DNA from 3 places in the Marinomonas epiphytica genome. Region 3 is predicted to be linked to each of the others. Evidence: predicted binding sites of a transcription regulator. Region 3 holds the regulator's gene; each other region holds the start of a gene.
What was found. The regulator sigma-54, encoded in region 3, starts transcription at its own class of promoters, with help from an activator protein. The targets are predictions, from matches to a motif close to TGGCACNNNNNTTGCTNT.
Positions count from the first base shown of each region.

Region 1 (10,907 bases), on a different contig from region 3:
GCAAAACTCCTTGCGAGCCAATATTGGTATGGTGACCCAAGACACTTCTTTATTGCATCGAACCGTTAGAGAGAACTTGCTCTATGGTCGACCAGAGGCCACAGAAGAAGAAATGATCGCAGCGACCAAGCAAGCAGAAGCCCATGACTTTATTTTGACCCTCACTGATCCTTATGGAAACACTGGCTACGACGCTATGGTAGGTGAGCGTGGAATTAAGCTGTCTGGCGGTCAGCGCCAGCGAATAGCGATCGCACGAGTTTTGCTTAAAGACGCGCCTTTATTGATATTAGATGAAGCGACCTCGGCCCTCGATTCAGAAGTAGAGGCGGCAATTCAAGAAAGCCTTTACAAGCTTATGGAAGGCAAAACGGTGATCGCAATTGCGCACCGCTTGTCGACCATTGCTGCTATGGATCGTCTGGTAGTGCTAGACCAAGGTCGTATTGTAGAGCAAGGTAGCCATGACGAGCTGGTTCAGCAGGGCGGGATTTACGCTACCTTATGGGCTCATCAAACTGGCGGTTTCCTAGCGGAAGACATTGAAACACCTTGATGGCAAATAAAAAGTTAAGGAGTGAACTATGACGTACGTGCTGTTGTGTTTGGCTGTGTTGGCTGAGGTGATTGCGACAACGGCATTAAAGTCCTCTGATTCCTTCACCAAAATAGTGCCAGTGACTATTTTAGTTGTAGGGTATGGGGTGTCATTCTATCTGTTAAGCATCGTGATGAAAACGCTACCAACAGGCATTACCTATGCAATTTGGTCTGGTTTGGGAGTGGTGTTTATTTCGGTCATTGCCTTTGTTTACCACAATGAAAAGCTGGATTGGCCTGCCATAATTGGATTGTTTTTTATTATATTGGGGGTGGCGGTCATTAACGTGTTTTCTAAGTCCGTTAGTCACTAGGGTTAGTCACTAAGAAGCCACTCGGCTGGGGTATTAACTCAGCCGAGTGGCGTCCAATTAGGCATGAGTTTGTTTAAGTCTTCCGCGCTTGTTTGATAACCAAATAAATTGATACGGCAACAAGGTCACTTTTGCTAAATGGTCGTCGTATACCTGCTCAGTGATCAGGTCTACCCAGTTGTCCGTAGCGATTAAATTAAGTTCTGACAAGTTAAAGCTCACGGGTTGATCCGTTATGTTGTACACCGCAAACAGGCTTTGGCGGCGATCAAGGCTCTGACGCCAGAAAGAAAATAAGCCGTCTCCCATGTGCAATATATATTGCGTAGCATTTGGATGAAATGCTGGTTGCGCTCTGCGTATCTTGGTGAGGCGAGTGACGTTTTCAAACACCTGCTTATGGTGAGTTGGTGTATTGAGAACATGGTCTAGGTCTTCCATGTCCCAAATGTGTCGGTTAATAGAGCGAAATTGACCGGTATTATCAACGCGTTCTAAATCGTTTTCCGTGCCAAATAAGCTATGAATATAGAAAGCGGGTACCCCTTCAAGAGCCATCATTACTCCGGCAGCACATAAAAAGCGAGCCAGTTGCCACTGGTCAGGGCCGGCCTGAACCGTGCCCGCTAGGGCATTCCATAAGCTGATATTGATCTCATAAGGTTTTGCCTCCCCTTGAGGAGTGGTGCGCGAGCTTAGTTTACCGCCAAACCTTTGCATTGTGCTAATGAGGGTTTGTAGCTCCCAATCGGTTAATAGCCCTTCGGTAGGGCGCAAACCGACTCCATCATGAGAAGCAATAAAATTAAGATAGGTTGTCCCTTGCTGAGCTGGTGGCATGCTCATTAGCCATTGTTTTAAATGTTGGCAGTTACCCGTAATTAGGCTGTTAATTAGCAAAGGGGGAAGGGAAAAGTTATAAATTAAGTGTGCTTCATTGGCGTTACCAAAATAGGTGAGGTTTTCCTGGTTAGGAATATTGGTTTCGGTGATGATGACTGACTCAGGTGCATAATGTTCTATCATGAGTCTGAGTAAACGAATCATTTCGTGAGTTTGCGGTAGGTTGATGCAGTTTGTGCCTGGAATTTTCCACAAAAAGGCCACGGCATCTAATCGAAACCAGCGAATGCCTTTTTCTAAATAGAGTCGAATAATTTTCAAAAACTCTAATAACACTTGTGGGTTTTCAAAGTTTAAATCTACCTGATCGTGGCTAAAGGTACACCATACGTGCTTCTCGCCATTTTTAGTTTGTACTTCTCGTAGTAAAGGGGATGTTCTTGGTCTCACCACCGCAGATAAGTCACTATTCGGGTCACCTTCGTAGAAATAGCTCGCCCCTGGTTCCACGCCTGCTTTGTAATTTTCAAACCACATACTGCGGCTTGAACAATGATTAATGACCAAGTCTCCCATGACTTTGACTTCCTTGGTGAGCTCGGTGACATGGTCCCAGTTGCCACAAGACGGGTTGACCGTAGTGTAGTCCATAACACTGAAACCATCGTCTGAGCTGTAAGGAAAGAAGGGCAGTAGGTGAACGGCAGAAATGCTTTCAGCCAGTTTGTTTTTAACAAACTTGGTTAAGGTTTCTAGTGGTGCTTCTTCTCCAGATCGCAAGGTGTCTGCATAGGTGATTAGCATGATGTCAGACTGGTCCCAGATATTTCTGTGGGGGCGAGGAGACTCGGTGGCAGGGCTAAGGTTAAAGGTCTCTAGGCAGGATTTCGCAAGGGCCGTTGCGTCTAACTTGGGATATAGGGTTTGCAAATGGCCAATTAAGCGTTGAGTGAGTTGTGACTGTTCTGTATTTTCCATATAGGCCTGCCTAGTGTGTTAAATGAATGAAGTTAAGCCGGGGAGCCGGCTTAATGAGTAACCGTATGATGATTGTTAGTTATTTCGGTCCATATTCCGCCATGTCTTGTTCGACCGCTTTAGCGAGCTGTTCCATCACACCAGGGAAGGCACTTTGGACACGGTTCCAGCTTGGTATAAAAGGCGCTTCCATTGGCTTTTCAAGGTATTGATTACCTGCCTTCATAATGTTGCCAGCAAATAACTCCACCGCTTGCTCTTCTGAATGGACATCCAGTTTTAAACCGTTTATTTCCGCATCGTTGCGATACACTTCGATAAAATCTAAAGCCACACGGTAATAGGTCGCTTTGATGGTTCTAAAGGTTTCTTGGTTAAAAATAATTCCATTAGTGGCCAATTTTCTAAAAATAGCTTTAGTGATATCGATAGACATTTTAGAGAGACCACCGTCGTCATTATCGGCCGACAAATCTTGGTGCTTGTGGTCATAAACATCGGCAATGTCTACTTGGCAAAGTCGGTTAGTAGAGTAGTTTCGGTGCATTTCACTCAGTACGCCAATTTCCAGCCCCCAATCGCTTGGAATGCGAATGTCTGTCATCACATCGCGACGGAAGGAAAACTCACCAGCAAGTGGGTAGTGATAGCTGTCTAGGTAGTCCAAGAAATCCAAGTTACCAAACACTTTCTTCAAGGACTTTAATAATGGCGTGACCAGCAGTCGACTCACGCGACCGTTCATTTTGCCATTGGCAGTACGTGCGTAATAGCCTTTGGCAAATTCATAGTTAAAGTTGGGGTTGGCGACAGGGTAAATTAACCGTGCAAGTAGTTCTCTATCATAGGTGACAATGTCACAGTCATGCATGGCAATAGACTCGGCTTCACCTGCTGCTAAATTGTAGCCCATGCAGAACCAAACATTACGGCCTTTGCCTGGGTTGGTAGGGGATAAGTGCTCTCCTTTAAGTACGCCGTCTATTTCTCTCAAGCGTGGACCGTCATTCCAAAGCACTCGGTGCTTTTGTGGTAAAACGCTAAAAAACTCCAAGGCGTGACGATATTGTTCTTCAGTGGCTCTGTCTAATCCTATGATGATTTCAGATAAGTAAGGAACCTGTTGTAAATGCTTAATGATGTTGGGCATGGCATCGGTTTCTAGCTCAGAATACAGGCAGGGCAGAATCAATGACATTGGCCGCGTTTTAGCGAAGGCGCAAAGCTCTTTTTCCATGTCCTCTAAGGGGCGTTGAGCCAGATTGTGGAAAGTAGTAATAATGCCGTTCTGATGAAAATCACCCATAATTTGAGTCCTTTATTATCTTAATTTTACGAATCTATGTTGTTGGTCTTTAAACGTGTCAGTACTTCGAATACCGCGTCACACCAGCCAGCAGGGCCTTCCTGCTGACTGACTTGTGCATCGTGTCGATTAGGGATTTTAGGTGGTGGATGGGAAGGAGAACGGATGATCACAGGTAGATCAGATATTTCTAACATACCAATGTCGTTCTCTCCGTCACCCAATGCCATGGTAGTGACCAATGTTTTGTTGTGTGATGAATACCATTCAGACAGCCAAAGCATGGCGTTGGCTTTATCACACTGGGCCCCCATGAGGTGGGCAAAGCGCCCGCCTTTTTGTACATGAATGCCCAGTTCTTTGGCGTCAGCTTTCAATTGAGTAAGGGCTTCATCGGTGTCTTGCCAATAAAGAGGCTCAGTGAATTCACGCTGTAGTGCAAGTTCTGCCGAATTTGAATCTAGGCCTGTCAGTTGGATTAACTTTGCAGGAGTCATATCGCTAAAAGCGAGAAATTGATAAGTGTCTTGTAGTCTGTCTTTTAAGGTGATCAGGTCATCACGATTTGGACCAAAGCTTTTTACCCAATAATCGCCCTGTTCGATAAGTGGTTCTAATGGGGGCAGTCCAAGGGATTTGGGTATGTATACTGCAGAGCCATTTTCCACAATAAAAGGGTCTTGGTGGTTAAGAGATACGCGAAGGGCCTGAAGCTCGGCGTACGTTTTGCTGGTATTTAGAATACAGGGGAATTGATGCTTCTTTAACGCCTCTAGGGCTTTGATAGCCGGTTCAAAGCTATAAGTGTGATGATCAAGTAATGTGCCATCGAGATCTGTGAAGACTAGCAATTTGCTCATAAGTTACCAAAAATGATTGCCTAATGATAAATGATTAACTTGCAAATCTGGTGCCAGTAAGTGAAAGTGTCCGCTTCTTTTGTTGTTTGGAACACATTTTTATGCCGGTTCAAGGCCCCCGCTTAATGGTTATGGTTGCTTTTGCGTTAATCGCATTTGCAGCAAATTCAGTGCTTTGTCGATTGGCCTTAGCGGAAGGTTTGATTGACCCTGTTAGTTTTACATCAATACGTCTGTTTAGTGGGGCGCTCACTCTAGTTTTGTTAGTGCTTTTTCAATTAAGTAATCAGAAGCGACAGGTTTTGAGCCTGATTTGGCACAAAGGCAGTTGGAAAGGTGCGGTGGCATTGTTTGTCTATGCGCTAGGTTTTTCTTATGCCTACGTTTCGCTAGCAACTGGGCTTGGCGCTTTAGTTTTGTTTGGAGCGGTGCAACTGACCTTAATTGTTCTAGCGGTGTATGTTGGTCAAAAGCTGAGTTCGATAGAATGGTTAGGGCTGATTATCGCCTTTGCGAGTTTTGTATATTTGGTGTCTCCAAGCATGGAAGGAAAGGGCTCTCTACTCGCTGTGTTTTTGATGATGATGGCCGGGATAGCTTGGGGTGCTTATACCTGGTTTGGTAAAGGCGTGCAGGACCCTCTCATGATGACGGCAGCGCATTTTATAAGGACAATGCCATTCCTATTACTGCTGCTAGTGGTGACATTCTCTAGCCTTCAAATCAGCGCTTTAGGAGTGCTCTGGGCAGTATTGTCTGGGGCTATCATGTCAGGGCTTGGTTACGCCCTTTGGTATGCGGTTTTGCCTAGCATAAGTACCTCAAGTTCCGCTGTGTTACAGCTTTTAGTACCTGTCATTGCTACAGTCGGTGGGCAGGTATTTGCAGGTGAAAGTGTCACCATGCACTTAATTATTGCAAGTGTTGGGGTCTTAGGAGGGGTATTGATGGTGATATTAGGGAAAAAGAAACTCTAGAGCGCCCCTATTTGGTGCAATAGTGTAGTGATGCACAGTGTTGGTAAGCGATTAGGGTGCCACTGTGAGGCACCCTGCCTGCTGATGATTTACTCTTTACTCGTTTACCAAGGCTGCATAAGCTGTCATGAAGGCGTTTTCCTGAAACGCTTTGAGTCCTGACTCTTTAAAGCTAATGGGTAAGGGAGAGTCTTTAATGTTCTCCTTTGCCTGCTTGCTACTCAGTAAATGAACTTCTTGCTGGTCAATTAATTGGATTGCCGCTTCAATTTTGAACCCAATAGCACTGCCAGCGAACTTTCCTTTGGTTGGGCGCTCTCGAATAACGACTTGCTCAACTTGATAATCTTCAAATAGCTTTTTGAGTGTCGACTGAAAGCGCAGTAGTTGTTGGCTGCTACTTTCTTTGCCAAGGGTGTGACGGACCTGTCTGCAGTCGATAATTTGAAACAGCCCATCTTGTTTATCGAGTAAGCATAAAATGGCTTCGTTACTCTTGATGTCTACACCACATGTGATCATCTTAATTACCTTACAATTGTATGACTCGTGATTATCGCATACTGCCTTGTTTTGCATAGAGTAAATAATACTACTGTGAAAACACTGACCAGTAGAACAAAAAGGTGATTTGTTCGAATTCCAGATGAATCCACTGTTTACTTTATATTGACTTTATTTTGTTAATAGATATTGCAACAATGCAGGATAATATTTTATTAAAAATGAATTTTCGATATTTTATTCTGCTTATCTAAATAAGTAGAAGCTTTATTCAGTTGTACAAGGTTAGCAAAATGGATACCTCTACCCCCCAAAACATTCCTTGCCCAGTCGTTAAAACATTGGACGAAATTTTACCTCAAGAACCTTTATTAATGATGGGAGCAGGGCCTGTTCCAATTCCTGAGCGTGTTGCGAAAGCGAACTCGGTGGTGATCAATCATTTAGGTGGCGCCATGGCGCAAGTTATTGATCAAGTGAAAACAATGGCGCGATACGTTTTTCAAACACGTTCTGAGTGGGTTTTAGGTGTGGCAGGCCCGGCCTCAGCAGCAATGGAAATGGCGGTAGCGAATTTATTACAGCCCGGCGAGAAAATTCTCTGTATTAATAATGGCTTTTTTAGTCACCGCATGGCTCAAATGGCAGAGCGCGTTGGGGCTGAAGTGGCTCAATTACATGTGGCTACTCATGAAGCTGCAGACCCTGAACGGGTGAAGCGCGCTATCGAAGATAACCGACCAAAAGTGGTTACTCTCGTGCAAGGTGAAACGTCTAACACGGTCTTTAATCACTCTTTAGAAGAAATTACTAAAATAGCCAAGTCTTACGGCTGTATTGTGGTCGTGGATGCCGTGTGTACCTTAAGCACCATGCCGTTAAAGATGGATGACTGGCAAGTAGATGTGGTTATCACTGGTGGCCAAAAAGGGCTTTCATCGATTCCTGGTGTTTCTTTATTGGTTTTTTCGGATCAGGCTTGGCAAGCAATTAAAGACCGTTCAGTACCAACGGCTCAGTGGTGTTTTGATGTCCGTTTAGCTGAAAATTTTTGGCATAACGATGGCTATCATTATACCGCCCCTGTTTCTGGCATCATGGCGTTGCACGAGGCTTTGAAACTAGTATGTGATGAAACTCTGGAAGTGAGGTTTGCTCGTCATCTACGTTGTTCTAAAGCCTTGCAGACAGGGGTTGAGGCAATGGGGTTATCCTTGTTTATTCCACCCTCTGCAAGACTTAATTCTGTGGTTGGCATTGATATTCCTGATGGTTTGAGTTCGAAGCAGATTTGTCGGCATATTTCAGAGATCTATCGAGTAGAAATTGCTGGATCATTTGGCCAGCCTATTGTCAGGATAGGCCAAATGGGAGAGCAATGTCGAGAGCATAACCTGTTTAGAACCTTGCATGCCCTGGGCAGTACTATGCGCGACTTAGGAGTGAAAGTGGATCAGCCAAATGGAATGGCGGCAATGGAAGCTTACTTGCAAGCTGCTCCAAGCCGCCAAAATAAAGTGGCTTAGATTTCGACTTTATTATTTGTTATATGCGGAGTTTTCTTTGTGGGCATTAAGCTGGCAAATAACGCTCCGCAAGTGATAAATACGCAAGCCAATAATTGCCCTCCGGTTAAACTAGCCTCAGTGAATAGTGCAAGCCATGCCGTAGAAAGGGCGGGCGCGGTATAAGACAGCACGCCAAGCAAAGATAGATTGCCTCGTTTCACCCCCCAGTCCCAGCAGAAAAAGGCAATGCCAACAGGGCCTAGACCCAATCCTAAAATAGCGAACCAGCTACACATTGAAACGTCTAGATACGTTTCTTCTAATAAAAGATGCGTAGCTCCTGCCAATAGAGCAGTAATCAAGCAATACCAAAGCACGGCGCTTGATGGAACGGCCTGAAAGCGACGATTGAGAACAGAGTAGCTTGACCAAATAATGGCGCAGGCAAAAGCGGCGCCGTACCCAGTCCAATCATAGAGCGTGCCATCTAGTTGCGCATTTCCATTCGTTTTATCACTTAGCATGATGCCTGTGCCAATAAAGGCAACCACGGCACCGATTAAGTGAGGCCATTGCAATTTTTCACCCGTCGTCAAGCCTGCTAATAAGACGATGAGTAAGGGCCATAGGTAGGCGATTAAACCGGCTTCAACAGCGGGCGCATGTTGAAAGGCGTAAAAATAAAAAAAGTGATAAAGGAAAAAAGCTCCCCCGCAAAAAAGCATGGAGAACAGTGGAGTTTGCTCCCAAGACGCTCTAAGCTCTCCTTTAAGCCAGTAGACTATAAAGAACAGCACACTTGCTACCGAAAACGTTAAACATAACAAAAGAAGGGGGGGCACCAAGCCTGCTCTGGTAGTAAACAATGCTAGTACACTCCAAAGAAAAATTGCTATAGAGCCTATGGCTGTTGCAGATGAACGGTTCATTAACAGGTCCTTTTTTTAATTATCTGAATCGGCTCATATTACGCTATTTGAATGTGCGCAAGTGGTGTAAAAGCGCGGAATGATATGTCAAAAATCGCTATGAATGAACATTCGCTTACAATTATTTTGTTTGTGACAGGCGATTGACAGGATGATGACAGTTTGGGTTGATATGGTCGTAAGCATCAAATCACAATACTAACGGTTAAGTGCTTTGAGAATGAAAAACAAAAATAATAATCAGGAGATCATAATGCTTAAATCTTTATCTTTGAAATCCGCTCTAGTATCTGGCGCAGCAGTTCTAGCCTTAGCTGGACAAGCTCATGCATTTGAACCTGCACGAAGTGCTGAGTGTATCGCCCCGGCTAACCCTGGCGGTGGTTGGGACTTTACTTGTCGTAGTGTGGGTAAGGTGCTAGTTGATTTAGATTATATTAAAGGTAATGTTAAGACGGTTAATATGCCGGGTGCAGGTGGTGGTGTTGCCTTCGCTCACACGGTTAGTAAACGTGAAAAAGACGCTAATCTCATTGTTGCAGCTAGTACTGCTACAACGACTCGCCTTGCTCAAGGCCAATTCCCAGGAATGAATGCAAGTCAAGTTAAGTGGGTCGGCACATTGGGAGCCGATTACGGTGTTATTGCGGTTAGCAAAGACTCTAAATACGCAACGTTAAATGATTTAATGGCGGCTCTTCGTGATGATCCTACTTCTGTTAAATTTGCTGGTGGTAGTGGTTCTGGTGGTTGGGATCACCTTAAAGTGCTTATCGCTGCGAAAAACTCTCAAGTAACTCAATTACCTCAAATTCGTTACCTTGCTTTTAATGGCGGTGGCGATGCATTGGTCCAGGTAGTGGGCGGTCATGTTGATGCTTTCACTGGAGACGTATCAGAAGTAACGGGCTTTATGGATTCAGGCGATGTTCGTGTACTTGCTGTATTAGCTGAGCAGCGCTTACCAGCACCGTACGATACTATCCCAACGGCTATGGAACAAGGCATTGATGCAGTCGCGCCAAACTGGCGTGGTTTCTATGTGCCAGGTAATGCTGACCCAGCCTCTTATGACTGGTGGGTCAACACTATGGATGGTTTGTACGAAACGCAAGAGTGGAAAGACATCATGGCGAAGAATGGTTTAATGCCATTCCATAAGTCGGGTGCTGACCTTACAGAGTTCGTAGACCAGCAAACCTTAGACATCCGAATCTTGTCACAAGAAATTGGCTTAATTAAATAACATTTGGCTGATTATTAGGAGGGGCGTTCGCTCCTCCTACATTCCGATATTTCAATTTAACTCAATTGGAGCAGTACGATGCGCGTAAATGATCGTGTGTTTGGTATGCTTATGCTTCTATTAGCCGTGGCGTATGGCTATGAAGCAACGCAATTCCCAATTCCGTTTGGTGGTCATGAGACTGTTGGCCCCAATACATTTCCAATAATTTTATCAATTGTGCTGGGTGTTAGCTCAGTGTATATGATTGTTCGACCTGATCCGGACACACCATGGGCGCCAGTATCTATGCTAATTGAGCTTGCTGTAGTGTCCTTATCTATTATGGTGTTTGCTTGGGCGATCGAGCCATTAGGTTTTCTTATTTCTGCGACGTTAGTGGTGAGCTTTTTATGTTGGAGAATGGGGGTGACAGTCACTAAGAGCCTCATTACCGGTGTTGCCAGCTCAGTGTTTATCTTCTTTTTGTTTAACACTGTGTTGGAGTTGTCTCTACCACTTGGCTTGTTGGAGTTTTAATATGGACACGTTAAGTTTATTGCTACAAGGCTTTGCTGTTGCCTTGACACCTGAAAGCATCATGTTCGCCGTATTAGGGGCGATTCTAGGAACGCTGATTGGTGCATTGCCTGGCTTAGGGCCTTCTAATGGTGTTGCTATATTAATTCCTCTTGCTTTCAGCTTTGGGTTATCACCAACTTCTTCTTTAATTCTATTGACGTCGGTGTATGCAGGTGCCATGTATGGAGGGCGAATTTCGTCTATCTTGCTGAACATTCCAGGTGATGAGCCTGCGATGATGACGTGCCTTGATGGCTATCCTATGGCGGTAAAAGGTAAGG
Region 1 covers NZ_BAAGVX010000006.1:53,935-64,841, forward strand. The annotation lists gene ACYVGZ_RS03130 (ABC transporter ATP-binding protein) at 1-556, shown strand, start outside; gene ACYVGZ_RS03135 (DMT family transporter) at 585-914, shown strand; gene ACYVGZ_RS03140 (alpha-amylase family glycosyl hydrolase) at 972-2,735, opposite strand; gene ACYVGZ_RS03145 (glycosyltransferase family protein) at 2,815-4,041, opposite strand; gene ACYVGZ_RS03150 (HAD-IIB family hydrolase) at 4,068-4,901, opposite strand; gene ACYVGZ_RS03155 (DMT family transporter) at 5,003-5,878, shown strand; gene ACYVGZ_RS03160 (DUF3010 family protein) at 5,975-6,400, opposite strand; gene ACYVGZ_RS03165 (pyridoxal-phosphate-dependent aminotransferase family protein) at 6,676-7,908, shown strand; gene yddG (aromatic amino acid exporter YddG) at 7,905-8,819, opposite strand; gene ACYVGZ_RS03175 (Bug family tripartite tricarboxylate transporter substrate binding protein) at 9,073-10,065, shown strand; gene ACYVGZ_RS03180 (tripartite tricarboxylate transporter TctB family protein) at 10,144-10,584, shown strand; gene ACYVGZ_RS03185 (tripartite tricarboxylate transporter permease) at 10,586-10,907, shown strand, end outside.
Region 1: the regulator sigma-54 is predicted to act here: its motif matches at 4,940-4,957, upstream of ACYVGZ_RS03150 (HAD-IIB family hydrolase).

Region 2 (10,907 bases), on a different contig from region 3:
CCTGCTCTAGAGTGTGTTTAATAGGTGGCGTTAGTGTTAAGGCTTCATCTGTACCAGACGCACGAACGTTGGTTAGCTGTTTACCTTTAACAGGGTTTACCGCTAGATCGTTGTCACGAGAGTGAATACCGATGATTTGGCCTTCGTAAATATCAACCGCATGGCCTAGGAACATACGACCACGGCTTTGTAGGTTAAACAAAGCGTAAGCCGCGGTTTTACCCGTTAGCATACTAACCAATACACCATTTTGACGGCTGCTTACTTCGCCATCCTTTACTGGGCCATAGTGGTCGAATACGCTGGTCATGATACCTGAACCCGATGTTAGAGTTAGGAACAAGCCACGGAAGCCGATCAAACCACGAGAAGGCACAACGAACTCAAGGCGTACACGGCCTTTACCGTCAGGCTCCATGTTGGTTAACTCCGCTTTACGCAAGCCAAGTTCTTCCATGATAGAACCTTGGTGCTGCTCCTCTACATCGATAACCACTTGCTCGAACGGTTCGTGAATTTGACCATCGACTTCTTTTTGTACTACTTCAGGACGAGAAACCCCCAACTCAAAACCTTCACGACGCATGGTTTCGATCAATACAGATAAGTGCAATTCACCACGACCAGATACAATGAACTTATCTGGCGAATCGCCTTGCGTTACACGTAGTGCTACGTTGTGAATAAGCTCCTGATCAAGACGATCTTTAATATTACGCGAAGTAACGAACTTACCTTCTTTACCTGCGAATGGCGAATCGTTAACCATGAAGGTCATACTTACGGTTGGCTCATCGACAGTCAGAACTGGCAGAGACTCAACATTCGTTGGGTCACACAGGGTGTCGGAAATACTTAGACCATCGATACCGTTAATACATACGATATCACCTGCTGTTGCTAAGTCTGTGTCGACACGCTGTAGGCCGTGGTAGCCTTTAACGTTCAGTACTTTACCTTTACGTTCTTTGCCATCAGCAGATTTCACCACGACTTGCTGGTTTGGCGAAAGCGTACCGCGGGTAATACGACCTACACCGATTACACCTACGTAGCTGTCGTAATCCAATGCAGAAACCTGCATTTGGAAGGTACCTTCTGGGTCAACATCTGGCACTGGCACGCTGTCGACGATCATTTGGTATAGAGGCTCCATGTCTTCTGCCATTTCTTCTGGGTCGTTACCAGAAATACCATTAATTGCAGAAGCGTAGATCACAGGGAAGTCTAGTTGCTCTTCGTTCGCGCCTAGGCTATCAAACAGGTCAAATACTTGATCCATTACCCAGTCAGGACGTGCACCAGGGCGGTCAATTTTGTTGATAACAACGATTGGGCGAAGGCCACGCTCGAATGCTTTAGAAGTTACAAAACGCGTTTGTGGCATTGGGCCATCTACTGCGTCTACTAGCAACAATACAGAGTCAACCATAGACAATACGCGCTCTACTTCACCACCGAAGTCTGCGTGTCCAGGGGTGTCTACGATGTTAATACGGTAGTCGTTCCATTTGATGGCTGTGTTTTTTGCCAGAATGGTAATGCCACGTTCTTTTTCTTGGTCGTTTGAGTCCATGATGCGTTCTGCACCTTCGTCTTTACGATCAAGCGTTCCTGATTGGCTTAGTAGTTGGTCAACCAAGGTTGTTTTACCATGGTCAACGTGAGCAATAATAGCTACGTTACGTAACTTACTGATATCATTAGACATTTAAATTTCTCTGCGTAGGCTTGAGCAAAAATGAGCGCTCTACAGCGAGGCGATTTTCTCTATAAAAGACAGAAAATAAGGCTCGGTAGGGCAAAATTCGCGCAATTGTACCCTTATATTGATGAAGATCCCATTAAAGTTGGAAAAAAATCACACAAAAAGCGATTATCTTTCCAACCAGAGGGCTTGAGCCAAACAAGTCCTTTGACTTACTTAGCTCAGTTAGGAAAATTAAGGCAGGTAAACACCCACGTTTTGGTGACCCTGGCCTAATAAGTATGAAGCGTGCATACGGCTCATAACGCCTTTGCCGCAATACAGTAGATAAGTTGTGTCGCTGTCTAACTCACTCCAGTTAGAAGACAAAGCGAAGAAAGGAATCGCTTTAACCGGTCGACCACTGACTTTTAAAGGTTTATTTGCGGCTTCGTCTGGGTGGCGAATATCGATAATAACTTCTTCACCCACAGGCATACGCACGACAGGCACTTCGCCTTGGTACTGTTTGTCCACATCGTCCATTACGTTCTGAATAGAGACCACTTGTGCTTCTGTTACGGCTTTTTCCAATACGGCAAAATCGAAGTTTGCTTCTTGTTTCTCTATGCGGTGCATTTTTGCTCGTGTGGTCGGCTTAACCGAAATCACTCCACAAAACTCAGGCATACTGGCTGCAAAAGGCGCGGTGCCAATATTAACGGCAGTGTCTATGATGTCTTGTTTGTTCATGGTGATTAACGGACGAATAACCAATTCGTCTGTTACCTGGTCGATAACCTTTAAGTTGATCAGAGTTTGGCTAGACACTTGCGCCACACTTTCTCCGGTAACGAGCGCTTTTGCTCCCACCCCTTCCATGACTTCGCTGGCGGCTCTGAGCATCATGCGCTTAAGCACCACGCCCATTTCAGAATTGTCTACCTTAGTCAGTATCTCACCCACAACGGCTTCAAAAGGTATGGTGATAAACTTTACGTTCAGCGCAGAGCCGTATTTTTCCCAAATAAAGTTCGACACCTGCTTCACGCCGATCTCATGAGCATCCCCACCTAAATTAAAGAAGCAGAAGTGAGTTTTTAAACCCCGACTCATTGTTAGGTAAGAACTGACCGTGGAGTCATAACCTCCTGAGATCAAGGACAGCACTGAGTCTTGGGAACCAATAGGGTAGCCACCCAACCCTTCTATGCGTTGCTCAATCATCCATACTCGGTCGTCACGAATGTCGATAGGCACTAAGACTTCAGGGTCCTTAAGGCGCACAGCTTTGGCTTCACAGCGGGCTTTTAAACAACCTCCAATGTAGCGCTCTGCTTCCACTGAGGAAAAATCATGCTGCCCCACTCGTTTCACACGAACCGCAAAAATGGCGTCTTTAATATCCGTACCGTAAGAGGTAACGGCTTCGTCTACTATATCGTCGAGACTGACAAATGGAAATTCACGTACATATTGAAAGTGCGCAATACCGGCAATGCAAGACAATGCTTCTGTGAAGCTCTCTCTTATTTCTTCTCGGTCCGAGTAGACTTCGATAAAGTCCCAATTACCTGTTACGACTACCTCGTCATCAAGTTTACGCAAAACCAGGCGTATGTTTTGACGAAGCTGCTTAACAAATGCTTTGCGAACAGGACGGCTTTTAATGGTGATTTCGGAAAAGAACTTAACAATGAATTTCATAGTGAGATTAGCTGATGACCACGTAGATTAGGATGGCGAGAGTATAAAGAAAAGTCAGCAAAGTCGAAATGCCTTATTTTTGCACCACAATTAAGCGCAAGACAAAATAACGCACCAAAAAGGATCGTTTTTAGTTTGTTGTTTTACTCTGGTGCATTGATAAATAGCATTAATCAAAACCAACCATGTATATGTTTATGATTTATATAGTTTTTTATATCTGCACAAAATTCTGGCACAAGAAATGCTATATAAAATCCAAACTGCGCATCAACATGAAGCGCGCTGTTAATTACAAAAAGTATTTTTGCATACCTTAAATGGAGAACAATTATGTCAAACTTGACTCTTGAGTTGATTGCTGAACACGAAGCTCGCTGGGTAGACCTTCGTTTTACCGATTTCAAAGGTAAAGAACAGCACGTTACTATTCCTGCTTCTTCTGTAGACGAGGAATTCTTCGAAACGGGTCAAATGTTCGACGGCTCTTCTATTGCTGGTTGGAAAGGCATTAACGAATCAGACATGATCATGATGCCACAGGCTGACACAGCTCTAATGGACCCTTTCACTGAAGAAGCGACTGTTATTGTTCGTTGTAACATCATCGAGCCAGCTACTATGCAAGGCTACGACCGCGACCCACGCTCTGTTGCATTGCGCGCTGAAGAGTACCTTAAGTCTACTGGACTAGGTGACACGGCTTTCTTCGGTCCTGAGCCTGAGTTCTTCATTTTCGACGACGTAAAATGGAAAGCGGACATGTCTGGTTGTGCTGTTGAGATCAACGCTGAAGAAGCAGCTTGGTCTTCTAACAAAACAATCGAAGGCGGTAACATGGGCCACCGTCCTCGCGTTAAAGGCGGTTACTTCCCTGTACCACCAGTTGATTCTCACCATGACCTTCGTGGCGCTATGTGTAACGCTATTGAAGCAATGGGCCAAGAAATCGAAGTTCATCACCACGAGGTTGCGACTGCAGGTCAAAACGAGATCGGTGTTAAGTTCAACACTTTGGTGAAAAAAGCCGACGAAGTACAAGTAATGAAGTACTGTGTACACAACGTTGCTCACGCTTACGGCAAAACAGCGACTTTCATGCCTAAACCAATTGTTGGTGACAACGGTTCTGGTATGCACGTTCACCAATCTTTCTGGAAAGACGGTGTTAACCAGTTCTCTGGCGACCAGTACGCTGGACTATCTGAAACTGCCCTTTACTACATTGGCGGTATCATCAAGCATGCGAAAGCACTAAACGCTTTCACAAACGCTTCTACTAACTCATACAAGCGTCTTGTTCCTGGTTTCGAAGCACCTGTAATGCTTGCTTACTCTGCTCGTAACCGTTCTGCTTCTATCCGTATCCCATACGTTGCTAGCCCTAAAGGTAAGCGTATTGAAGCTCGTTTCCCTGATCCAACCGCTAACCCATACCTAGCTTTCGCAGCTATGTTGATGGCTGGCCTTGACGGTATCAAAAACAAGATTCACCCTGGCGATGCTGCAGACAAAGACCTTTACGACCTACCTGCTGAAGAAGCGTTGGCTATCCCAACTGTTGCTTCTAGCCTAGACGAAGCTCTTAAGAGCCTAGACGAAGGCCGTGCTTTCCTAACTGAAGGTGGCGTATTCACAGATGAAATGATCGATGCTTACATCGCTCTTAAATCTGAAGAAGTTGAGCGTGTTAACATGACAACTCACCCAGTTGAATTCGACCTTTACTACAGTGTTTAAGGTTTAATCTCTACTCAAAGCCCCGAACTGATTCGGGGCTTTTTTTTGCCCTAAAAAAACACTCTGGGCTAAAATGCACACAATTGGTGCATTAGATTCCTCGCTCAACGGGCAATCCCTATAAAAATAGACATAAAAAATTGCCCAATGTTGGTTCGTTTTTTGCAAACACAAAAGATCGATAGTGAGGCTAACCGTGCATAATTTACTAATAGACCATTTATCTACTGCCATTGTGCAGCTTAACCAGCGGCTTGAAATTGAATATTTGAACCCTGCCGCAGAAGTGTTGCTGGCTGTCAGTCGCAGACGCCTATACGGCCAATATCTTGATGCGGCTTTTCAGGAAGATGAAGAGAGCATAGCCACTATGCGCGCTGCGCTTGAGTCGGGCTACCCTTTTACTAAACGTGACGCAGAAATCGGCCGAGTGAATGACAAAAAGCTGTTTTGTGATTACACGGTCACACCTGTACTTGGTACTTCTAACCAAGCAGAAAACTTGATTATTGAGTTTTACCCTAGAGATCGCATGAAGCGCATTTCTCAGGAAGGGGAGCTAATCAGCAACCATCAAACAAGCAAAGAATTAGTGCGTGGTTTAGCTCACGAGATAAAGAATCCGCTTGGGGGCATTCGCGGCGCGGCCCAACTCATTAGCCGTGCCTTTAGTGATGAAGCGCTAAAAGACTACACTCAAGTGATTATTGAAGAATCAGACCGCCTGCGTGATCTTGTGGATCGTTTATTGGGTCCAAGGCAAATCCCCAAGAATAAGCACCTCAACATTCACCGCATTATTGAACGCGTGCGTCAGTTAATCTTGGTGGAATCAGATAATAAAATTGAACTAATCCGCGACTATGATCCCAGTATTCCTGACATTCTGGGTGATGAAGACCAGCTTATACAAGCCATGTTAAATGTGACCCGCAATGCGATGCAGGCGCTACTGTCTGAATACCCAAATGACTATAAAGAGATTCGTTTAGTCACAAGAACGTTAAGACAATTCACTATTGGCGCGAATCGCCACCGTTTGGTGGTCAAGGTCAGTGTAATAGACAACGGCCCCGGCATTCCCCCTAACATTTTGAAAACTCTATTTTACCCCATGGTCAGTGGTCGTGCTGACGGCACGGGATTAGGACTGTCTATCGCTCAATCAATTATCCATCAACACCACGGCATTATTGAGTGTAGCAGTGATGAAAGACACACCGAATTTAACATATTAATACCGATTGAAAGCTCGCCAGCGAAGGAGAACACTTTATGACAAACGATGAAACTGTATGGATAGTGGACGATGATCGTTCTATTCGCTGGGTTTTAGAAAAAACACTAGAGCAAGAAGGCATTCAATGTAAACTTTTTGACTCTGCCGAAAACCTGGTCAGCATGTTAGCAAAAGAGCAACCCAGCGCGATTATTAGTGACATTCGCATGCCAGGCATGGACGGTTTAACCCTGTTAAGTAAGCTGCAACAGGACTTCCCTTATCTACCCGTCATTGTAATGACGGCACACTCCGACTTAGAAAGTGCTGTGGCATCATACCAAGGCGGGGCATTTGAATACTTGCCAAAACCGTTCGATGTAGAAGAAGCCGTCAGCTTAGTAAAACGTGCCATGTTGCACCATAAGAATGCTAAGCCAAGCGCAGAAGAGATTCCTATTGAGCCAGAAGTTAATAAAGAAATCATTGGTGAAGCGCCTGCCATGCAAGAGGTGTTTCGTGCTATTGGTCGCTTAGCGAACTCTAATATCACGGTTCTTATTAACGGTGAGTCTGGTACTGGTAAGGAGTTGGTCGCACAAGCTTTGCATACTCACAGCCCTCGCGCTAGCAACCCTTTCATTGCCCTCAATATGGCAGCGATTCCTCATGATTTAATTGAGTCAGAATTATTTGGTCATGAAAAAGGGGCTTTTACGGGGGCAAATACCTTACGTCGAGGCCGCTTTGAGCAGGCGAATGGCGGCACCCTCTTCCTCGATGAAATCGGCGATATGCCGGCTGAAACCCAAACTCGATTACTGCGCGTATTAGCCGATGGTGAATTCTATCGTGTAGGTGGACACATTCCGGTAAAAGTCGATGTTCGTATTATTGCTGCCACACACCAAGATTTAGAAGGTCTGGTTGAAAAAGGGTCGTTCCGTGAAGATTTATTTCATCGCCTAAATGTGATTCGCATTCACTTACCTAAATTGGCAGAAAGACGCGAGGATATTCCGAAGCTGGCCCGTCATTTCTTGAGCCGAGCGGCTGAAGAACTTGCCGTTGAACCTAAGGTTCTAACTAAAGAGACTGAGCAGTATCTTACTCAACTGGATTGGCCGGGTAACGTTCGTCAATTAGAGAACACCTGCCGATGGTTGATTGTTATGGCATCCGGCCGCGAAGTGTTGGTTGAAGATTTACCCCCAGAACTCTTGTCTGCTACCACCAGCGAAATGCCATTTAATTCTTGGGAAGAAGCCCTTAAAAATTGGGTTGATAGCAGCTTGGCCTCGGGACAAAAAGGCATTCTGGAACAAGCTGTGCCTAAATTTGAGCGAATTATGATTGAAACCGCCCTTGCCCATACTGGTGGCCGTCGTCGAGATGCCTCTTTGCTACTAGGTTGGGGACGGAACACTCTGACGCGAAAAATTAAAGAGCTTAACATTGATCATTCCGATCAAGACGAAGAGTAAGCCACACCCACAGGATATCAAATTGATTTAAATCGATATTCTGTGGGGATTTTTTGCCCAAACACTTGCTTTTAGCGATACTATCCCCTACTAATAAAAGCTATTCAAACATATCTATAGGGAACTCACTATGTATCCAACTCTCGAATCTATGGGCATTACCAGTATACAAGACATTGAAAAATTCACCCTTCGTTACGAAGGAGGACACGATGTTCTTAAAGTCTATTACCGTCGAGAGAAAGGTTCTTTACTTCCTAAGAGTAAAAAATTCAAATTTGGCCGTTCGACAAAAACCGTATTAGCTGACGGTGGCCAACAGACTTATCGCCAAGTGCAAGAGCCTTCTTTGATCGTTCTTAGAGCAATGGAAGAACTGAGCCAGATCGTTGGTAAACAGGAAGAAGCCAAGGTCACGAAAGAAGACTTGATCAAAGAGCTTGATCACTTAGAAAAAGTAATGACGAGCAAGATCAGCGAAATTAAACAGAAAATCGACGCAATTTCTTAATATTTTACAGCTTTTCAATATCTCCACGTACTGGTTGAGTAAACACTCTCAACCAGTTTCTGCATGAATAATACCTTCTATGAAACGAATCCAAAACGAGAACGAACTAGCCCAATTATTAGCTCAAGGCGCGGTCATTGCCTACCCAACTGAGGCCGTTTGGGGGTTAGGCTGCGACCCTTTTAATGCCAAAGCAGTAAGACGTATTCTAGAGATTAAATCGCGCCCTGAAGCCAAAGGTTTAATTCTTATTGGGGGTCATAAAGACCACCTTGCCCCTTGGACCCAAGTGCTTGATCATGATGAAGCGGAACGCTTAATCAGCCCAACCGATCGCCCTACCTCATGGGTGGTGCCCGATACGAGTATCACGCCTAGCTGGGTAAGAGGAGAGCATAAAAGTGTTGCCATTCGGCTATCCAAACACCAGCCTGTACAGGCATTATGTGCCGCGTTTGGTGGTGTCTTGGTTTCCACATCAGCCAACCCTGCAGGACTTGAACCCGCCATGACCCCAGAAGAAGTGCAAGCCTATTTCGGCGATAAAATAGACGCCATTTATGACGCACCGTTAGGGCAAGCAGCGCAACCTTCCCAGGTACAAGACCTGATCACCGGCAAAGTATTCCGTTAACCGTAATGCGCCGTCAATCGTAGGGCGCCGTTAGGCCGCAGGCCGTAATGCGCCGTTGGGTGCGAAGCGCCCATAATTGAACCAAATCCATTGATGTTATACGAGGGCTGCGCCCTCGGCGTCAGATTCGCTTCGCGAACCATGACCTACGCATTAACATGCAAGTTTTCGATTAAAAAAATGCGCCGTCAATTGTAGGGCGCTGTTAGGCCGAAGGCCGTAATGCGCCGTTGGGTGCGAAGCGCCAATGATTGAACCAAATTACATTGGTGTTAAACGATGGCGACATCAAATCCATTGGTGTTATACGAGGGCTTCGCCCTCGGCGTCAGATTTGCTTCGCGAACCGTGACCTACGCATCAACATGCAATTTTTCGATTAAAAAAATGCGCCGTCAATTGTAGGGCGCTGTTAGGCCGAAGGCCGTAATGCGCCGTTGGGTGCGAAGCGCCAATGATTGAACCAAATTACATTGGTGTTAAACGATGGCGACATCAAATCCATTGATGTTATACGAGGGCTGCGCCCTCGGCGTCAGATTCGCTTCGCGAACCGTGACCTACGCATCAACATGCAACTTTTCGATTAACTACAATGCCCCATCAATTTGTAATGCACCGCCAAATCGTAGGGCGCCGTTGGGTGCGAAGCGCCAATGATTGAACCAAATTACATTGGTGTTAAACGATGGCGACATCAAATCCATTGGTGTCATACGAGGGCTTCGCCCTCGGCGTCAGATTCGCTTCGCGAACCGTGACCTACGCATTAACATGCAATTTTTCGATTAAAAAAATGCGCCGTCAATCGTAGGGCGCCGTTAGGCCGAAGGCCGTAATGCGCCGTTGGGTGCGAAGCGCCCATAATTGAACCAAATCCATTGGTGTTATACGAGGGCTTCGCCCTCGGCGTCAGATTCGCTTCGCGAACCGTGACCTACGCATCAACATGCAACTTTTCGATTAACTACAATGCCCCATCAATTTGTAATGCACCGCCAAATCGTAGGGCGCCGTTGGGTGCGAAGCGCCCATAATTGAACCAAATCCATTGGTGCTATACGAGGGCTGCGCCCTCGGCGTCAGATTCGCTTCGCGAACCGTGACCTACGCATCAACATGCAATTTTTCGATTAACGACAATGCCCCATCAATTTGTAATGCACCACCAAATCGTAATGCGCTGTTGGGTGCGAAGCGCCCATAATTGAACCAAATCCATTGGTGTTATACGAGGGCTTCGCCCTCGGCGTCAGATTCGCTTCGCGAACCATGACCTGCGCATCAACATGCAATTTTTTGATTAAACCGGGGTTATTTGAGGATGGCAGTTAAGGGCACTAATTCGACGTGGTCGCTTTCTAGCTGAGCGAGGCGCTTTTTCAGGTACGTCATGGTTTCTGGGTAAGGATGCCCAATCGCTAATGCAATGCCCTGTTTGTGGGCCAGTTTAACGAGCCGTGAAAACTGTTTATCAATGGCTTTTTCCGTCCGAAAATTGTCTAAGAAGACATCGCGCTTGGCAGTTTTTAGCCCCATTTCTTTCGCTGTTTGTTCTGCCACGCTGTGAGGGCTTGTTAAGCTGTCAATAAAGAAGAGTGACCTGGGCTTAAGGGTTTCCATAACCCATTGCATTGCATCTGGTTGAGCTGTCAGCAAGCTACCCATATGATTATTCACGCCTTGAATATCCGGTAGACTTTCAATGTCTCTTAGCAAGGTTTCTTTCAATTCCTGCTCTGTCATATCGGCATACAAGCCACCTGGTCCAAGCTTAAACTTGTGCTCTGTTTCCATTGGGGCATGCAAAATAATTAAGCGCCCTTGTTCTTTTGAAGTGAGTGCCGTTTTCTGAGCAAACGGCGTACTTGGTAAAATAGCTAATGCCACTTCGTTTGGAAGTGCGAGAGCCCCTTCCATACCTT
Region 2 covers NZ_BAAGVX010000038.1:398,400-409,306, reverse strand. The annotation lists gene typA (translational GTPase TypA) at 1-1,711, opposite strand, end outside; gene thiI (tRNA uracil 4-sulfurtransferase ThiI) at 1,943-3,394, opposite strand; gene glnA (glutamate--ammonia ligase) at 3,728-5,134, shown strand; gene glnL (nitrogen regulation protein NR(II)) at 5,331-6,413, shown strand; gene ntrC (nitrogen regulation protein NR(I)) at 6,410-7,837, shown strand; gene ACYVGZ_RS14365 (DUF3461 family protein) at 7,968-8,348, shown strand; gene ACYVGZ_RS14360 (L-threonylcarbamoyladenylate synthase) at 8,428-8,982, shown strand; gene ACYVGZ_RS14355 (divergent polysaccharide deacetylase family protein) at 10,297-10,907, opposite strand, start outside.
Region 2: the regulator sigma-54 is predicted to act here: its motif matches at 3,628-3,645, upstream of glnA (glutamate--ammonia ligase).

Region 3 (10,907 bases):
AGTAACTTTTGCTCCTGCTTCCTCCAACTTAGAAAGCACGGCTTCTAAAGACTTCACATCTGTATCTGTAACTTTAACCTTACCTCCTGTAATAGCGGCTGCTACCAAGAAGGTACCGGTTTCAATACGATCAGGCATTACTGGGTACGTTGTGCCATGTAAAGTCTCAACACCATCAATAACAATAGTATCTGTACCATGACCCGTAATTTTGGCTCCCATAGCGATTAGGCATTCAGCCAAATCAACCACTTCTGGCTCTCGTGCAGCATTTTCAAGAATGGTTTGCCCCTCAGCAAGGGCCGCTGCCATTAATAGGTTTTCTGTTCCTGTTACCGTGACCTTGTCGAAGAAAATGCGAGCGCCTTTAAGGCGCCCATCAACGCTGGCAATAATATCGCCACCTTCTACAAGAATATTGGCACCCATCGCTTCAAGGCCACGCAAGTGTAGGTCTACTGGGCGGCTACCAATGGCACAACCACCAGGCAGAGACACGATCGCCTTACCAAAATGACTTACCAACGGACCTAGCACCAAAATTGAGGCTCGCATGGTTTTTACCAATTCATAGGGTGCTTCAGAGTTGTTCAACGTGGAAACATCTAGTTGCACACTCATTTTTTCGTCTACAACAACGCCACACCCCATAGACCCTAATAGCTCCAACATAGTGGTGATGTCATGTAAATGAGGTAAATTCTGAATCGTGATCGGCTCTTTAGTTAACAAGGTTGCTGCCAAAATAGGTAATGCGGCATTCTTCGCACCTGATGCTCGAACCACCCCGTTAAGCTTTGCTCCACCCGTAATTAATAACTTATCCATATTCTGTTCTCTTATAATTTTTTATTGTGCGTCGTATTGAGCTGGGGTGTAGGTTTTCATGGTCACTGCGTGAATGGCCCCACTGGCAATTTGTTCCTGCAAATGGGAGTAAACAAGCTGTTGTCTTTTTACAGTAGAAAGACCTTCAAATACGGGTGAAATCACCACAACCTGAAAATTACAACCTTCACCTTGAGCAATAACTTCACTCTTCTCAATGGCAGCTTCTAATAAATTTTTTACTTCAATTGCGTTCACAGTCGCTCCGACATTCATTACATTTTCAATTACTGACATTCTACCTTACTCCCGCCAACTACTTAACACTTGATGTGTCAACAGAGCATAAAAATCCCCTCTAATCACAGCAATTTGCGCAAAAAAAATCCGAATAGCCAAAACCTTCGGATTTTTTTATGACTCAAGAGTGTAAATTGCGGTTACTTTGTTAAAGAGTCTCGCCACGCATCAATAGCATCGTCTATCTTATTTTTATTTTGTTGCATCATGGTGGCAAACTGCTTACGGAATGTCAGACCAAAATTAATGCCATTGATCACAACATTATCCAGTATCCAATTCGCACCACGCTCTTTCATTTCAAAGGTAATATTCAGTTTACCCGCCGCTTCAAGCTCCGCTTCAACGTCAACCTTAACACTTTTTCCTTTACGCTGAGGCCCCAACGGCAAAACCTTAATTTTATCCGCATCAAACTCTAAAATTGACTTACCATAAGTGTTAAGTAAAGCCCGCTTGGTTTCTTGAGAAAAACGGGTGCGCTGCTCTTTTGAAGCACGACGATAGTACTTTCCCATCACTCGGCGTGACAACACATCAAAATCAACCACGTCAGACAAAATGCCATCGACACGCTGATTAAGCAACACGGGATCTTTTGATAATATGTCTTTGTCCGCCACTATTTGCGTTCGGAAGGATTCGATCACATCAATTACGGCATCACGCGCCCCTTCTGGATTTGCCCAAACAGAGTGTATAGACAACACAGCCAATAACACCAAACCTTTTATAAACTTCAACATGTTTTATTCCTCTGAGTCTCCAGATTGAAATAAGAACTGACTAATCAGGTTTTCAAGTACCAATGACGATTGAGTGTCATAAATCTCACCACCATTTTCTAGCACTTCATCGTCGGCCCCTATCGTGATCCCTAAATACTTTTCACCTAACAAGCCACTGGTTAAAATGGCCACCGAACTGTCCGTTGGAATATTGTTAATATCTGAACGTATGTTCATTGTTACTAAGGCCATATAAAGCTCTTTATCAAAGGTGATGGACTCCACATCACCCACACCTACGCCAGCAATGGTGACTTTAGCCCGTTCCGACAAACCTGCTATGTCGTCAAAGCGCGCCACTACCTGATAAGTATCTTTTTTACTGGCAAAGGCTAAACCACTCACCTGCACTGCCAAATACACAAACGCCGCCATACCCAATACGATAAAACAGCCTACAAAAAGTTCCGTACGTTTATTTCTCATTTTAAAAATCCCCAAACATGGCTGCAGTTAATACAAAATCTAACGCTAGAATAGCCAACGAACCCAACACCACGGTGCGGGTAGTGGCTTTACCAATTCCTTCTGACGTGGGTATACACTCATACCCTTGATAAACGGCAATCCAAGTAACCACAATGGCAAAGCAAACGGCTTTAATCACCCCATTAATGATATCCGTATCAAAATACACCGACTGCTGCATGAGAGACCAAAAAGCACCATCATGAACACCTAGCCAGCCCACTGACACCATAAGGCCACCAATAATACCAACCGCGGTAAAAATGAGGCTCAGCAATGGCAAGCAAATCACGCCAGCGATAAACCTCGGCGCGACCACTCGACGCAAAGGGTCTACCCCCATCATTTCATAGCTAGACAATTGTTCTGTTGCTTTCATAAGACCAATTTCGGCAGTTAAAGAAGAACCAGCTCGCCCCGCAAACAATAAGGCGGTTACCACGGGACCCAACTCTCTTAACAGCGATAACGCTAACAGCTGCCCTACCGCATCTTCCGAGCCAAATTTAGCAAGAATACTGTAACCTTGCAGGGATAAAACCATGCCGATAAAAGCCCCCGACACCACCACTATAACCAGAGACAGCACACCGACAGAATATAACTGCTTAACCAATAAGTTCATCGCTTCTGCTGGCCTAACAGGAACACGAGCCACACTTTGAAATAAGAAAATCCCTGCTCGCCCCACGGAGCTAAGCCATAATAACGCCGCGCTACCTAGCCCGACCAAGCCACTCATAATGAACTCCTTGTGTTTTCATGGTTACCTTTTGTCTCTGGGTAGTGAAACGGCACAGGACCATCTGGCTGGCCTTGAAGAAACTGTTTCACCCTTGGGTCTTGTGACGCTCGAATATGTTCAGCACTCCCTTCTGCAATCACTCGCCCACCCGCTAGAATACAAACATGGTCTGCAATAGATAAAGATTCTTCAACATCGTGAGACACCAACACCGAAGTTATGTCTGTATCTGTATTGAGGTTACGGATTAACTCCACCAGCACACCTTTTGATATGGGATCTTGTCCTGTAAAAGGCTCATCATACATAACCAGCTCAGGATCCAATGCAATGGCACGAGCCAAAGCGACACGACGAGCCATTCCTCCGGACAACTCAGAGGGCAAAAGGTGGGCGGCGCCACGTAAGCCAACACTGTGCAGCTTGTTTTTCACCCTTTCTTGAATCGCTTCTTCCGACAGTTTTGTATGTTCTTGTAACGGAAAAGCAACATTTTCATAAACCGACATATCACTAAACAAAGCACCACTTTGAAACAACATGCCTAATTTTTTTCGCACTTCATAAAGAGAAGATCGAGACAAAGCATGTACATCTTGCCCGTCCACAAAGATATGCCCTTCATCAGGTGTCAGTTGTGCTGCGATCAACCGCAATAAGGTTGTCTTTCCCGTCCCACTCGGCCCCATCACCGCGGTCACCTTACCTTTGGGTATGGTTAAAGTGACATCTTCGTATATCACTCTGTCAGCTCGAGAGAACTTAAGATTTTGGACTTCTATATATGCATCCATTGGCGAAATACCCTAATCCGTAGAATAATGGGATAAATGTTATCACTCAGACCTTAAAAAGCCTATTGAACAGGAGACAAATCCCATTTTGTTTCAAAGATCAAGTCTTGAATTTACCCGCCAAACCTCATTAAATGTACGTCCCTTAAGTTTTTGAGATATATCGACATTATGCTGCTTTATTCCGCTGCTCTGTTAGCCGGTCTGGTATTACTGGTATTAAGCTCTGACAAGTTCATTGAGCATGCTGCTTTAGTTGCTGAAAAATTAAACGTTAGCCCTATGGTCATTGGCATTACGTTAGTGGCTTTAGGCACCTCTGCACCAGAAATGGTGGTATCTGCCATCGCAGCGTTTGACCAGGCACCAGAAATTGCCATTGGTAATGTCCTTGGTTCCAACATTGCCAATATTGGTCTGGTATTCGGCATCACTCTATTGCTCTCCTCCATTCCTATTGCAAAAGGCCTAGCCACTAAAGAAGTGCCTCTGGTATTAGCCATTACACTTTTATCTGGCCTATTACTATGGGATGGTCATTTGAGTGTTTTTGACGGATGCGCTCTACTTATTGCCTTCATTATTATTCTTCTTATTTTATTAAGAAACGCCAAAGACTTAGAAGAAGAACTCGCCGCTGAGCTCCCAGAAGACGATGGCGGTTCGGTTGGCAAATCGGTCTTGATTGCCGTCGTAGGATTGGCTGTACTGATTGGCAGCTCAAAACTCTTGGTGTGGGGAGCGACAGGGATCGCCACAGCGCTTGGCGTGAGCGAACTGGTGATCGGATTAACCATTGTCGCGATCGGCACTAGCCTACCAGAACTCGCCGCATCCGTTAGTAGTGTACGTAAAGGTCACCATGACATCGCCATTGGCAATGTTTTAGGGTCAAACATTTTTAACTTGGCTACGGTTTTACCTCTTCCTGCACTCATTGCTCCAGGAGTCACCGATAACCAAATAATGTCTCGTGACTTTCCTTGGGTGCTCGCTCTAACCCTTGTAATGGCTGCTGCTGTTTTTCTCTTTAATCGCGCTCAAAACAAACAAATTCCTAGATGGCTAGGCCTACCTTTGGTCGGGTCTTATGGCGTATATTTAATACTTATGGGAACAAGTAGCTAACGTGGATTCAAAATGCTTGGTATGAGTTTGAAAAAGTGGTTTTTATTTGGCGCTCTAGTAGGTGCAGCCGGCTTACTGTTTATAGTGGGTAAGGGACCTCAATCTAACCTTGTTACCACAGAGTCCCTAAGTAGCTCTCCTGATTATTTCATTACGCAAGTACGAGTAAAGGAATTCGATCCTTCAGGCAAACTCATTGAGACACTAGAGGCTGCAAAAACATTACATTATCTAGCGGCAAAAAAAACACTGCTTGAATTTCCTTTTGTAGAGCGCCATGCCGACACCAGTAGCTGGAGTGCCGAATCATTACAGGGCGTAATAGAAGATGGCAGCAAAGACATTTTATTAACTCAAGATGCAAAAGCGCTAAAACGCCAAGTCGGTGCCGCTGATATCACTTTATCTGCAGACACGGTACACTATCTTGATAAAGATCAATCGTTAAGCAGCTATGGAAATGCCAAGCTTTATTCCACTCAAGGCATTACCAGTGCAAGTAAGATCACAGCTTTTATCAATTCCGGTGAAGTAATCATGACCAAACCGGTAAGAGGACATTATGAACCAACTCGCTAAGTTAACTCTTTTTCTAGCTTCATGTTGCCTTACTTCCCTTGCTACTGCGCTGCCAAGCGACACGGAGCAACCGTTAGAAATTCAAGCAGACGAAGCTTCGTTCAACCAAACCACAGGCGAAGCGATTTATAAGGGTAACGTTCTCATTACCCAGGGCACCATTGAAATTGAGGCTGAGTATTTAAAAATCAGCACCAATCCGCAAACCCAAAAATTTAACAAGCTTAAAGCCAAAGGCTCGCCAGCCAAGTTCAGCCAACAAATCGATGAAGCAGGCAACATGGTTATTAGCCAAGGGGATAACATTGATTATTCAACGCTAGAGGCAAAACTTGAAATCTCAGGCAATGGCTACCTAAATCGGATCGACAATAAAGTATCTGCCGATTACATACTTTACATGGTAAACAGTGGCGCTTTCCAAGCAAACAAAACGGATACTGGTCGCGTTTCTATGACCCTGCAACCCCAAGCAGCACAAGATGAGAACTAAATGGCACTATTAGAAGCAAAGAACCTCGCTAAAAGCTATAAGAAGCGCCAAGTCGTTAAAGATGTCTCTTTGGCGGTTGAGTCTGGTCAAGCCGTTGGTCTACTCGGACCGAACGGCGCAGGTAAAACCACCTGCTTTTATATGATAGTCGGCATGGTCACAAATGATGCAGGCGGAATTTTCATTGACGGCCAAGATGTTACCCATAATGCGATGCATACACGCGCCCAAAAAGGCATTGGCTATCTACCACAAGAAGCGTCAATTTTTCGAAAAATGTCTGTCGAAGACAACATTCTGGCCATTTTAGAAACCCGCAAAGACCTAAACAAACAGCAGCAACAAGCCAAACTTGAATCCCTACTAGAAGAGTTTCATGTTACCCACATTCGAAAAAACCTAGGTATGGCTCTATCAGGTGGCGAACGACGTCGAGTAGAGATTGCTCGTGCCCTCGCCATGAACCCTAAATTTGTATTGCTGGATGAACCTTTCGCTGGGGTCGACCCCATTTCCGTTGGGGATATAAAGCTGATCATCAAACACCTTCAAGAAAGTGGCATTGGTGTATTAATTACCGACCATAACGTAAGGGAAACGTTAGATATTTGTGATAAGGCGTATATTGTCGGTAACGGCCATATTATCGCTTCTGGCGACGCCGAGACGGTTATTAATAATGAGCAGGTAAAAAAGGTGTATCTTGGCGACGATTTCCGTCTATAACCCTTATCATTATTAGATAAAGAGAGTAGTATGCATATCTTGTTCCAACTTAAATTACTAAGTGTTGCTCTATGAAGCAGTCGTTACAATTAAAAATCGGTCAACAACTGACGATGACCCCTCAACTGCAGCAAGCCATTCGCTTGTTACAGTTATCCACCTTAGATTTACAGCAAGAAATCCATGAGTTTCTTGAGTCTAACCCATTGTTAGAAATCGATGATGAACTGGCAAATACTCCTGCCGAAAACAACAGTATCGAAAGCAAAACCGAGAAAAAGACCGACGAGAGAAGCACTGAAGCTGAATCCAACCCTGAGGAAGCACGACTTGAATCCGAATGGACTGACAGCATTCCAGAAGAGCTTTCGATAGACAGTAACTGGGACGACACCTACCAAAATTCAGCCTCAGTAAGTGATGTGTCAAGCTTTGAAGGGGAAAGTGACTTTGAAAGTCGCAATGCCCCAGAAGAAAATATTCAAGACCATTTAATTTGGCAGCTTAACCTAACTCACATGTCTGACCGTGACATTGAAATTGCCTACGCCATCATCGAATGTGTTAAATCTGATGGTTATTTGAGCATTTCTACGGAAGAAATTTGCGAAGCTTTAAGTGCTGAACTTGAAGAACTCGAAATTGACGAAGTCATTGCCGTTCAACATCGACTACAACGCTTTGATCCGGTTGGTGTGTGTTCAATCGATTTACGTGACTGCTTACTCGTACAATTAGAAGCGTACCGAGATCACCCTTTATACAAGAGCACACACAATTTAATAGACAATCACTTAGGCCTATTAGGTAGCCGAGATTTTGCCCAATTAACTCGCAAAACAAAGCTCAAAGAAGCGGCTCTAAAAGAAGTTGTGACGTTAATTCAACAACTCAACCCGCGCCCAGGCTCTGCGGTAGACAACTTAAACACGGATTATGTGATTCCTGATGTCAGCGTAAAAAAGATAAAAGGTACTTGGCAAGTTGAGCTCAATAATGACGCCCTTCCTCCCGTAAAAATTAATGAAACTTATTCAGCCATGGCCAACACGGCAGCGAAAAGTGAAGATGCCACCTACATTAAAAACTCACTGCAAGAAGCGAAGTGGTTCATTAAAAGCTTACAAAGTCGTAACGAAACCTTATTGAAAGTCGCCAGCTGTATCGTGAACCGACAAATTGACTTCTTCGAACTTGGCGAAGAAGCAATGAAACCCATGGTTCTTCATGATGTCGCGGAAGAAGTAGGCATGCATGAATCCACGATATCGCGAGTTACGACACAAAAGTTTATGCATACACCCAAAGGTATCTTTGAGCTGAAATACTTTTTCTCAAGCCATGTTAACACGGCTTCTGGTGGCGAGTGCTCCTCAACGGCTATTCGTGCAATGATTAAAAAGCTCGTGGCTGAAGAACCCGCACAGAAACCCTTGAGTGACAATAAATTAGCAAACACCTTGGCCGACCAAGGCATTCAAGTTGCTCGCCGAACGGTAGCGAAATATCGTGAAGCGATGAACATCCCACCCTCAAACGAACGTAAACGACTGATTTAAACGGATACTATAAAACCATGCCATTGGATACCCTACTTAAAGCTGATTTGGTTTTTGCAAAAAAAGATATTGTAAGCAAGAAACGCGCTCTCGAAAATTTAGCTTGCATCGTTGCAGACCGTTTGCATTGTGAAGAAAGTGCGGTGTACGACGCCTTACTTAGCCGAGAAAAACTGGGCAGTACCGGTATTGGCTCTGGCTTAGCTATTCCCCATTGTCGGCTAGATACTGCGAATCGCTCTGCGATTGTGGTAATGTCATTACAAGAAGCGATTGACTTTGATTCTATTGATAGAAAACCCGTTGATCTTATTTTCGCTTTAATCGCACCGCCACATGAATGTAATCATCATTTGGCAACATTAGCGCAAATAGCAGAACTTGCTCAATCACCAGAGGCATTGGACAAATTACGAGGGGCTCAGGATGATGAAGCCCTCTATATGACCTTCAAATCTCTGTTATAAAGGAAGGCCTATGCAAAAAACATCCATAACTATTATCAACAAGCTGGGACTGCACGCTCGAGCTGCTGGCAAGCTCATTGAAACCACTACACGTTTTTCTTGCGACATTACCATTGAGAAGGACGGTCGTAATGTGGATGGCAAAAGCATCATGGCAATGATGATGCTAGCGGCTAGCAAAGGAACTCAGATCACCATTAAAACTAACGGTGATGATGAAACGGAAGCGCTCGCGGCCATTGTTGCCCTCATTGAAGACAAGTTCGGGGAAGACGAGTAACCCCTATGTCTGAACAAAGCACCCTACAACATCTGCAAACCGTTACCGACTCTCTTGAGTCCGGTAAAACCATGCAGATTCGTTACCTTCTTAATGGTGCTTTACCGGCTCAAGATGTTGCTCGCCTATTGGAATCGTCTCCTCCTAAGGAACGTAAGCTTCTCTGGGAGCTTATTGATTCACAAAATGAAGGTGAAGTACTTCAGTACCTGAATGAAGATATCAGTCTTACCTTCTTAAAAGAAATGGACACAGAGCGTGTTGTTGCTGTGTCTGAGAATTTTGAAAACGATGACTTAGCCGACTTACTTCAGTATCTACCCGAAACGGTTGTAAAAGAAGTTCTTGCGTCCATGAGCGCGCAAGACAGAACTCGCGTTGAAACACTGCTTAGCTACTCAGAAGACTCCGCAGGCGGTTTGATGAATACGGACACCATTACGGTGCGCCCCAACATCACCGTTGATATTGTCTTCCGTTATTTACGCCGCCATGAAGAGCTGCCTGATATGACAGACAGCATCTTGGTAGTAAGCCGCTCCGATCGCCTGCTAGGCTCGTTACCCATTACTAAGTTATTAGTTGCAGATGCCGATACCCGAGTTCGGGATATCATGGAAACCGAAATCACTCCTTTGCACGCCAACACGCCTGTTAGTGATGTAGCCCAGCTGTTCGAAAAAATGGATTTAGTGTCCGCCCCCGTAATAGACGAAGAGAGCCAAAAGCTCTTGGGCCGTATCACCATTGATGATGTGGTCGATGTTATTCGTGATGAAGCAGAACACTCCATGCTTAGCATGGCAGGCCTTGACGACGATGAAGATACTTTCTCGCCCATCATGAAAACCACTCGCCGCCGGGCGGTATGGCTAGGGATCAATTTAATTACTGCGTTCACTGCTTCCTATGTAATTGGCCTGTTTCAAGACACCCTCGACAAAGTTGTCGCCCTCGCCATACTCATGCCCATTGTTGCCAGTATGGGTGGAATTGCCGGCTCTCAAGTATTAACTCTCGTTATTCGAGGCATCGCACTGGATCAAATCGGTCCGACAAACGCACGCTGGCTACTGAACAGAGAGCTCATTGTTGGTATGATTAATGGTATACTCTGGGCCACTGTCATTGCAGCACTTACCGCAGTGTGGTTTGATGATATTCAAATCGCCTACATTATTGCAGGTGCGATAGTAATAAATCTTTTATTTGCCGCCCTAACAGGCACTCTATTACCACTGTTACTCAAAAAACTTGGTATTGACCCCGCTCTGGCTGGCAGTGTAATTCTAACAACCGTAACCGACGTTGTAGGCTTTTTGTCCTTCTTAGGACTGGCCACTATTTTCTTAATATAGGTTCCCATGACTGATTTTGATCAATTTGATAACGAAGAAGACCTCCCGAAAAGTAAAACCCAAATCAAAAGAGAAATGGAGGCCTTACAAGTACTAGGCAAGAAATTACTGTCTCTTAGTAAAGGACAGCAAAAGAAGGTTCCTATGTCGGATACTCTGCGTGATGCCCTTGCAGAGGCCGACCGCATAAAGCAACATGAAGCCATGCGCAGACACTTACAGTACATTGGTAAAATCATGCGCACCGAAGACCACGAAGCCATTGAGCACCAGGTCGCGTTATTTGACACTACCTCTGCAGCTTACAACAAGCTTTTTCATCAACTGGAACAAACCCGTGATACCTTGATCGGTGAGAACAGCAAAGCCGCGTTGTCAGACTACTTAGCCGAAC
Region 3 covers NZ_BAAGVX010000002.1:190,699-201,605, forward strand. The annotation lists gene murA (UDP-N-acetylglucosamine 1-carboxyvinyltransferase) at 1-828, opposite strand, end outside; gene ACYVGZ_RS01410 (BolA family protein) at 850-1,086, opposite strand; gene ACYVGZ_RS01415 (MlaC/ttg2D family ABC transporter substrate-binding protein) at 1,269-1,874, opposite strand; gene mlaD (outer membrane lipid asymmetry maintenance protein MlaD) at 1,878-2,342, opposite strand; gene mlaE (lipid asymmetry maintenance ABC transporter permease subunit MlaE) at 2,344-3,126, opposite strand; gene ACYVGZ_RS01430 (ABC transporter ATP-binding protein) at 3,123-3,923, opposite strand; gene ACYVGZ_RS01435 (calcium/sodium antiporter) at 4,095-5,051, shown strand; gene lptC (LPS export ABC transporter periplasmic protein LptC) at 5,073-5,630, shown strand; gene lptA (lipopolysaccharide transport periplasmic protein LptA) at 5,614-6,123, shown strand; gene lptB (LPS export ABC transporter ATP-binding protein) at 6,124-6,849, shown strand; gene ACYVGZ_RS01455 (RNA polymerase factor sigma-54) at 6,921-8,408, shown strand; gene ACYVGZ_RS01460 (PTS sugar transporter subunit IIA) at 8,426-8,875, shown strand; gene ACYVGZ_RS01465 (HPr family phosphocarrier protein) at 8,886-9,155, shown strand; gene mgtE (magnesium transporter) at 9,161-10,513, shown strand; gene yjgA (ribosome biogenesis factor YjgA) at 10,520-10,907, shown strand, end outside.